Regions from separate parts of the Arcticibacter tournemirensis genome, predicted to be linked through region 2. Evidence: riboswitches for the same ligand, from Rfam matches in the RefSeq annotation. Region 2 holds a riboswitch; the other holds the start of a gene.

Region 1 (4,164 bases), 1.4 Mb from region 2:
TTAGGATCCTTGCGACAGGAGGAAAGCACCGCTGTAATCAGGGCAAACAGGAGGAGTAATTTTATATGTTTGATCTTTCTCATCGTCATTCTCTTTTAATAGTTCATGCTTAATGTGAAGCGGTATGACCGGCCCGGCATCGGGAAGTTCAAAATCACATCACGATATTGGTTAAAAAGATTGTTCACTTCCGCGGTGGCCTTATAAACGATCTTCTTTGTTTTGAAGCCTCCCGATGCTGATATGTCGTGTGTATACCAGGGTTCCATATAGTTGTCGGGAATATTAGCCTTCTGACTGTACCGTTCTCCCGTATAGATATAACTGTAGTTTAAGGAGATGTTTTCGCGTGTGGCATTTAAAATGAAGGACCCGGAGTGTTCGGGAGTATAAGGGATTTGATGGCGATAGTTAAAGTCGGAGGCGCTGGTTACGTCAAGAGCCTGCTGGTAGGTGTAAGCCAGCGTTGCATTTAACGAGGTTTTACCGGCTTTTGCCGAAGTTGTCATGTTTACTTCCGCTCCTTTGATATTGACTTCGCCTAGGTTCATCATCATCCAGGTAGCGATATTCTCGCCTGGTACAGCAACGATCTTGTCTTTTACGTGATTGTAGTAAGCGTCTGCCTGAAGGGAAATGCTTTGCCAGAAACGCGAACTAAGATGTTTCAGGATAGTGAAGCCAGCATCGTATTGTTTGGTATTCTCAGGCCGAAGGGCGGTGTTGCCCGAAAAGGTATAATAAAGATCGTTAAAGGTAGGCATCCGGAAGATGTCCTTGTAAAAAGCTCTCAGCAAGAGTGTATTTTGCGGAAATGGCTGCCATGAAGCAGTAAAAGCGGGACTTAGCTTCTCTTTATTTCCTGCAGCAGCATTTTGCTCTGTTGTTTCATTAATCAGTGTGCCCAGAAGGCTTCCCTGCATTCTGAAACGCCCGGAGTGGAATTCGGATGCCAGCGCTGTCAGGCTCGTGTATCTGGCAGGATAAGAAAAATGAGCCATGTTAGAACTCATGTCATTAACGAGGAGATCTGTTGACAGAGCGATGTCCAGCAATGAATTTAAGCTGTACCGGCCGGCAGCTGAGGCATAAAATTCTTTTTGTCTGTACCGGTTATCCATGGATCCTTCGATATTGTCGTATCCGGGCTGTAGATACCGCATATAGTCGTGAGCATATTTCGCGTTCAGCATCAGCTGAAATGGCCCGTTGCTGCGGCTGGTCCAGGATGCCTGGACAAAAGTATTGCGGTCCCATTGTCTGTCGCGTGATTCAAAATTATTTCTGACGATGGCACGGGGAAGTCCTCTTTCTGAAAAATACTGGAAGATTTTAACAGACCATTCGCTGCTGTCGGCAAACGACCCATGCAAGCCTCCTTCTAATCGCAAAGCTTCGGTGTCGCCGTTCTGACGGACGGCAGTGGTGTCGTATACTGAATTGGTATACCTGAACTTGTACCGGCCGTCGGTCCTTTGCCATTCTGTGCTGAACGTGCTGGAAATCTTATTGCTTATTTTGTGCTGCCAGGCCAGTGATGGTGAAAACAGTCCGAATGAGCCTGTTTTGAAAGCGGCCCTCACGTGATCGCGATCGTTGTTTTTAAAAACCGGGATTTTGGACTGCAGGTAAATACTGCTGGCTGCTGCAAAAGCTCTCGCGGGCTGAAAGATGCTGCTCCGCTGACTATTATACAGGTCGATCTCTTCGATATTGTCGAGCGAGAATCTTCCCAGGTCTATTTCCCCGTCCTGCGCGTTGCCGAGTTGAATGCCGTCATAGAATACGGCGGTATGCTGACTGCCGAGACTGCGAATGTTGACCGTTTTTAAGCCTCCGATGCCGCCGTAATCTTTTATTTGTACTCCCGAGAAGAATCTTAATGCATCTGCAACGGATAAGCTGTTCAGATTTTCAAGCTGCTGTCCGGCGAGTGTTTGAACAGGGGTAATTGAGGTATGACGGAGGCTGGGTTTGATCCCCTTTATTTGTACTTCCTTAAGTGTATCGTTTGTGGAGAATCGATTTTTGGCGTTCGGCGTAATGGCTTGAGCAAAGACTTCTGTATGCGAGGCGATGCTTCCTGAAAAAAGCGCCAGACATAAAATATACGTCAGTCTGTAAGAAGTAAGTCCTCGCCCTGATTTCATGTTAATGAGTAATTATTTAAGCAGGGGGAAGGAAATGAACAATGGAAATACGACGAGTATTTTCATTCCAGCTTCAATCCCCGAAAGCTATGAATCTATCGTGCTATGGCAGGTCTTCTGACTTACTCCCCTCGGGCCTGTCTTCCCGTATTTTCAAATACAGTGACATAGGGTGGACCTGGTTAATGGAGCTTACAGCTGCGGGACAGTTCCGGACTTACACCGGATTCCCTTTTAATCCCGGTTATTACACCGGAAACCAAAAGCATTGCAAAGGTAGAATATTAAATTGACAATTGACAACTTTCCATCGTCCCTTGTCAACTAATATAGTCTCTGTCTTCGTCGCTTAGTTTGGGCTGATAATCGTCGGGTTCGGCTGTTGTTGAAGAATGGTCGTTTACGATTATTTTCTGCTTGCGTGGCCTGGCTGCCATTACTCCCAGGACAAACCCTATGGCAAACATCGCACCCAGGATTGCAAGTTTCGGGATTTTAGCTATTCCAAAAATCCAGAAGTCAATCTCTTCTGTATTATTCATCAGTACGATCGTCACGAGAACAGTCGCAACGATAATGAAAATTGTTTTCCCACTCATGGTTAAAAGCTGTAAGTAGCCATAAATTCGAATATCGGATTTTGGCGTGGTTTTTCATTTAAAAATATCACTTTTCCTCCAACATCAAAATTAGGAAGATAAAAGCGGAGCAGGTTCATATCCGCTCTGAGTTCAGCGCCGTAGGAGCGGGGAGAGAAGGCGTCGCCCTTTCCGATATTTTCGAAATCGGCAAAAACACCGCCCTTAATGCGTTTGATAAATGCAAGTGGCCCTGCTTCCCAGTCGGGGTAAAGCAAAGGTAGCCTGTAGTCCAGAAGAAGCGTGTTGCGTGTATTCCCAATCGGGCTAAGGTAACTGTAGCCGCTTACCCTCGGGATATCTACTGTATTTACATAATTTCCATCACCGTGCTGGTAGTTGAAAGCAGCCTGAAAAGAGTGGTTGGAAGCAAGGCCGGGGAAGTAAAAGGTGCTTCGAAGGGTGAATAGTTCGCCTTCCACGCGGTTTTCGAAGGGATAGTTCCGGTAAGTGAGCGTGATATTCTGTCCCCAACGCGGCGCAAGATCACGGGAGCTCCGGCGATTGTTCCTCGAGGCGTAAAACTGGTAATGCATGGGATATTCAAGCGTTTTTAAGAGCGAAGGCATGCCGTTTTCGATACCGTACCGGTTGGTATAGCTTGTGCCGGTTTTGAATCCAAAACTATAATTATTGTTAAACCGGTTTAGGGTAAAAGGAAAGGTCACTTCGGCCTTTATCTCATTCTCGCGCCAGGTAACCGGGCTTAAAACAGTTTTACCCGCCTGATTCACGCGGCGGTATATCAGCCGGGGACGGTTAATATAATCGATGCTGAAGATAGGGAAGTAGCGTTTGTAGTTAAATCCGGTGAGGTACTCACTTTTACGCAGAGCGTTGTTGTACTGGTAGCGGGAGTAGAAACTCAGCGTGTTCAGTTTATTGTCCGACTGCATTTCGATCCCAACATTATAGTCGTCGAAGAACTGATTTTCTTCCGCAACCGGCACAAGACTGTGGAAGTAGAACAAATTGCTCAACTCGTGATATCGTTTTACCGGATAAGTTTTATGCTGAATGCTGTCGAATACATTGCTGTGGCCTTCCTGGTCGTATAAGGGTGCTGCGTAGTCGATAAAAGTGTTTTTTATCGTGCTGATATTCTGCCCGGAGGTATCGGAGTAATTTAAAGCCGCTATATCGTATCCGCGTCCCGAAAAGGTATTCAGTATTAACTTATGGGAGATCGTGTCGTAGGAGGGATTAAAAGCGCCAAATCGGGCTGATGTGAGCTGATATATCTGCCTGTCATTGGGGTTGAACCGGTAAATGTTGTCGATTCCGTTGTAATGAGCCTTGAAGAGGATCTGTCTGCCGGCATAGACCGGGCGAAGGATTTCCTGAAGCTGAAAGGGGAAGAGCGGAGAGAACGTACC
Region 2 (4,164 bases):
AAATAAGCTTGTTGACTCGGCTTTTCTAAGCGAAAGCAATGAGTTTAAGTTCCGTGTCGCTTCGCCAGAGCCTGAGTTTTATTATATCGTTGCAAATGACAAAAACTACCTCTTTGTTGCCAGGAATGGTGATGAGCTCGTTTTCGAGGCCGATTACAATAACCCCACAGGTGAATATGTGATAGAAGGTTCAGATGACGCGGAAAAGCTAAAGGAGTTTAACACCATAAGTAATAAGTATGGAAAAATATTTCTTGCCATACGGAATGAGTATGAAAGAAAGGTATCAGGAAATCCGGCAGCAAAAGATTCCATTGAAAGAGCCATAACACCGCGCTTTGAAGAGAATATGAGAAAATTCTCTGATGAATCACTGGCTTTTGCTGAAAAGAACAAAGATAATCTTGCAGGATTTTATGCTATCAGCTCTCTCGACCAAAATAGCTATGAAGAAGAAATGGTTAGGTACGCCGATGATCTGAAAGGCAAATATAAGGGTAACGAAGCCATTCAGGATTTTATCGCTAAGATGGAGCGGTTAAAGCCTTTAGCCAAAGGGCAGAAGGCTCCTGATTTTGAAATGGAATCAACTGATGGGAAACAGGTGAAGCTTTCGGACTTTAAGGGAAAATATGTGCTGCTTGATTTCTGGGCATCGTGGTGCGGCCCCTGTCGCATCGAAAATCCGAACCTTGTAAAACAATACAATGCTTATAGGGATAAAGGCTTTACTATCCTTAGTGTGTCGCTTGATAACGACAGGGCGAGCTGGCTAAAAGCTATAAAAGACGATAAACTTACCTGGACACACGTATCAGAGTTGAAACAATGGAACGGCAAAGTTTCTCAGCAATATTTGGTTGAGGCGATACCAGCATCTTTCCTTTTAGATAAGGAAGGGAAGATCATCGAAAAGAACTTGCGCGGAAACGAACTTGAAGTGTTTTTAAATAAGACGTTGAAATAAACTGAGCTAATTGTTAAGCTATTATGATTGTTAACAATTATTTAATATGAAATTAACTATTTGATATATTTAACAATATACTTTAGCGAAGTAAATAAAGAACATGAGTTCAGCAAAACAAAAGATCCTTATTGTCGATGATGAACCGGATATCCGGGAATTGATTGAGTATAATCTGAAAAAAGAAGGCTACCAGGTGTTTTCTGCATCAAATGGGCAGGAAGGCATTACCGAGGCTAAAAGAGCGCGCCCCGATTTGATCATCCTTGATGTTATGATGCCGAAAATGGATGGGATAGAAGCTTGTCGCATAATGCGTACCATGAATGAGTTTAAAAGTACCTTTATGGTTTTTCTAACCGCCAGAAGTGAAGAGTATTCTGAAATTGCAGGATTTAATGTGGGGGCCGATGACTATATAGCTAAACCTATCAAACCACGGGCCCTTATTAGCCGCATAAATGCAATATTGAGGAGAAATAACCAGACGGAAGATATCATTGAAAATAAGCTTGAGATCTCCGACCTTGTGATAGACCGCGAAACTTACCTGGTATACCAGCAAGGACAAAAGGTGGTACTTGCAAAAAAGGAATTTGAGTTGCTTTATCTGCTTGCGTCAAGGCCTGGAAAAGTATATACCCGCGACGTTATCCTTAAAAACATTTGGGAAGATTCGGTAGTGGTGACCAACAGGACTATTGATGTTCACATCAGGAAACTTCGTGAAAAGCTGGGAGATACTTACGTTTCTACCGTTAAGGGTGTTGGATATAAATTTGACGCTTAAGAATAGCGATTGAGTGCCGGCCTCTAAAAATCACACATGACGAACGTCTTTTAAATTTTATGCTGATATTCATTTTCACAGACCAGACGGATAAACTTATTAACAGCCTTAGGTTTTCATTTACATCACATTTCTGTTGTCAGACAGCTGATTCTTTCAGCTAACAATTAAAACTGCGGGTGGGAGGTTTTAATTGTTAAAAACTTCTCTCCATGTATTTATCTGTTTAAACTTACTTTTGCTTTTGTAAGTTCTTTTTAAAAGACTGTATTGGTTCATTGCTCCGGTGGAGGAATGATTAAATGGGAACCGTGTGAAATTCACGGGCTGACGTGCAACTGTGTAAAGACTGAGGTCTTAAAGCCAGACACCTGCCACTATAGTTTGTCCGAAACTTTCACGAATAAGGTTTTGGCAGGAATCCTTTCTGTTGTTTAACGCCTCCCGGCGTTGCTCTGCGGTCAGCTCTTTGCCTCACCTGTTATTTCATTAAACATTTAAATTATGATTATGCAACAGGATGAATTATTACTAAGGGAGAACAAGGATCGTTTCGTTATCCTTCCCATCAACTATCCCAACATCTGGGAAATGTACAAAAAACATGAAGCGAGTTTCTGGACCGCCGAAGAGATTGATCTTTCGGCAGATATGAAAGACTGGCAGGGGCTTAATGATGGCGAGCGTCATTTTATTTCGCATGTACTCGCATTCTTTGCTGCCAGTGATGGTATTGTGAATGAAAACCTCGCGGTGAATTTCATGAGCGAGGTACAGGTTCCGGAAGCAAGATGTTTTTATGGATTTCAGATTATGATGGAGAATATCCATTCTGAGACTTATGCTCTGCTTATTGACACCTATGTTAAGGATCCTCAGGAAAAGGATCATTTGTTCCATGCTATCGATACAGTTCCCTGCGTGAAAGAAAAAGCCGAATGGGCATTAAAATGGATAGAGAACGGCAGCTTTGCGGAGAGGCTTGTTGCTTTTGCTGCTGTAGAAGGCATCTTTTTTAGTGGCAGCTTCTGTTCAATCTTCTGGCTGAAAAAAAGAGGACTGATGCCCGGACTGACTTTCAGCAATGAGCTAATCTCAAGAGACGAGGGGATGCATTGCGAGTTCGCCTGCCTGCTTTACGGCATGCTAAATAAAAAATTACCTGAATCCAAAGTGAGAGAAATAATTACGGATGCAGTTAGAATAGAAAAAAAGTTTGTAACAGACGCCCTTCCGGTAGACCTCATCGGCATGAATGCAAAGCTTATGGGGCAATATATTGAGTTCGTAGCCGACCGATGGCTTGGAGAGCTGGGTTGTGAGAAAGTTTATAATGCTTCTAACCCTTTCGATTTCATGGAAATGATCTCGCTGCAGGGAAAGACTAACTTTTTTGAAAAACGCGTTGGAGACTATCAAAAAAGTGGCGTAATGGCCGGAAATGAAGGACAGTCGTTTTCGCTTGACGAAGACTTTTAATTTAGTATCAAGTACTTAGTATCAAGTATCAAGATGCTCTTACGCGATTTGTCTTGATATCAGATACCAGCTACGTTACTGCGCCCAGTCTTGATACTTGATACCAGATACTTGATACTAAAACTTGATACTAGATACCAGCTACTTTACTGCGGCTAGTCTTGATACTTGATACTAGCTACTTGATACTAAGAAATATGTTTGTAATAAAAAGAGACGGAAGAACTGAATCCGTAAAATTCGATAAAATAACGGCTCGCATTGAGAAGCTTTGCTATGGATTAAACCACGTGCTTGTTGACCCTGTTGATGTTGCAAAAAAAGTAATAGAAGGTATCTTTGATGGAGTAACCACTTCTGAACTCGACAATCTAGCTGCAGAGACCGCGGCATCTTTAACAACCAGGCACCCCGACTATGCACTGCTGGCATCGCGGATTGCTGTGTCAAACCTTCATAAAAACACCATAAAATCGTTCTCAGAAACGATGAAGAGGCTGTACAACTACACCGACCGTAATACCGGAAAGGCAGCGTCATTGATAGCTGATGATGTATGGGCGATAATTGAATCGAACGCTTCACTGCTGGATAGTACTATTATATACGACCGCGATTTTGGATTCGATTATTTTGGGTTTAAAACGCTTGAGAAATCATATCTGCTTAAGCTGGATGGACGAATTGCCGAACGGCCGCAGCACATGTTTATGCGTGTGGCAGTGGGCATCCATAAAGAAGATATTGAAAGCGCTATAAAGACCTATCATCTGATGAGTGAACGCTGGTTTACTCACGCCACTCCTACATTGTTCAATGCCGGTACGCCAAAACCTCAGATGTCGTCATGCTTTCTTCTGACCATGAAAGACGACAGCATTGAAGGGATATATGATACACTTAAACAAACCGCAAAGATTTCGCAGAG

The links. Region 2 has a riboswitch for cobalamin ahead of BDE36_RS13540 (ribonucleoside-diphosphate reductase small subunit). Riboswitches for the same ligand answer to the same signal wherever they lie in the genome.
Region 1: linked by a shared signal. The riboswitch ahead of BDE36_RS19000 (TonB-dependent receptor) and the one ahead of BDE36_RS13540 (ribonucleoside-diphosphate reductase small subunit) in region 2 are both predicted to bind cobalamin.

The regions. Positions count from the first base shown of each region.
Region 1 is NZ_VFPL01000001.1:4,573,638-4,577,801, reverse strand. Features, by position in the region: gene BDE36_RS19005 (YncE family protein) at 1-83, opposite strand, end outside; gene BDE36_RS19000 (TonB-dependent receptor) at 96-2,150, opposite strand; cobalamin riboswitch at 2,241-2,429, opposite strand; gene BDE36_RS18995 (hypothetical protein) at 2,471-2,749, opposite strand; gene BDE36_RS18990 (TolB family protein) at 2,752-4,164, opposite strand, start outside.
Region 2 is NZ_VFPL01000001.1:3,204,089-3,208,252, forward strand. Features, by position in the region: gene BDE36_RS13530 (TlpA disulfide reductase family protein) at 1-967, shown strand, start outside; gene BDE36_RS13535 (response regulator transcription factor) at 1,071-1,757, shown strand; cobalamin riboswitch at 2,012-2,150, shown strand; gene BDE36_RS13540 (ribonucleoside-diphosphate reductase small subunit) at 2,268-3,236, shown strand; gene BDE36_RS13545 (ribonucleoside-diphosphate reductase subunit alpha) at 3,434-4,164, shown strand, end outside.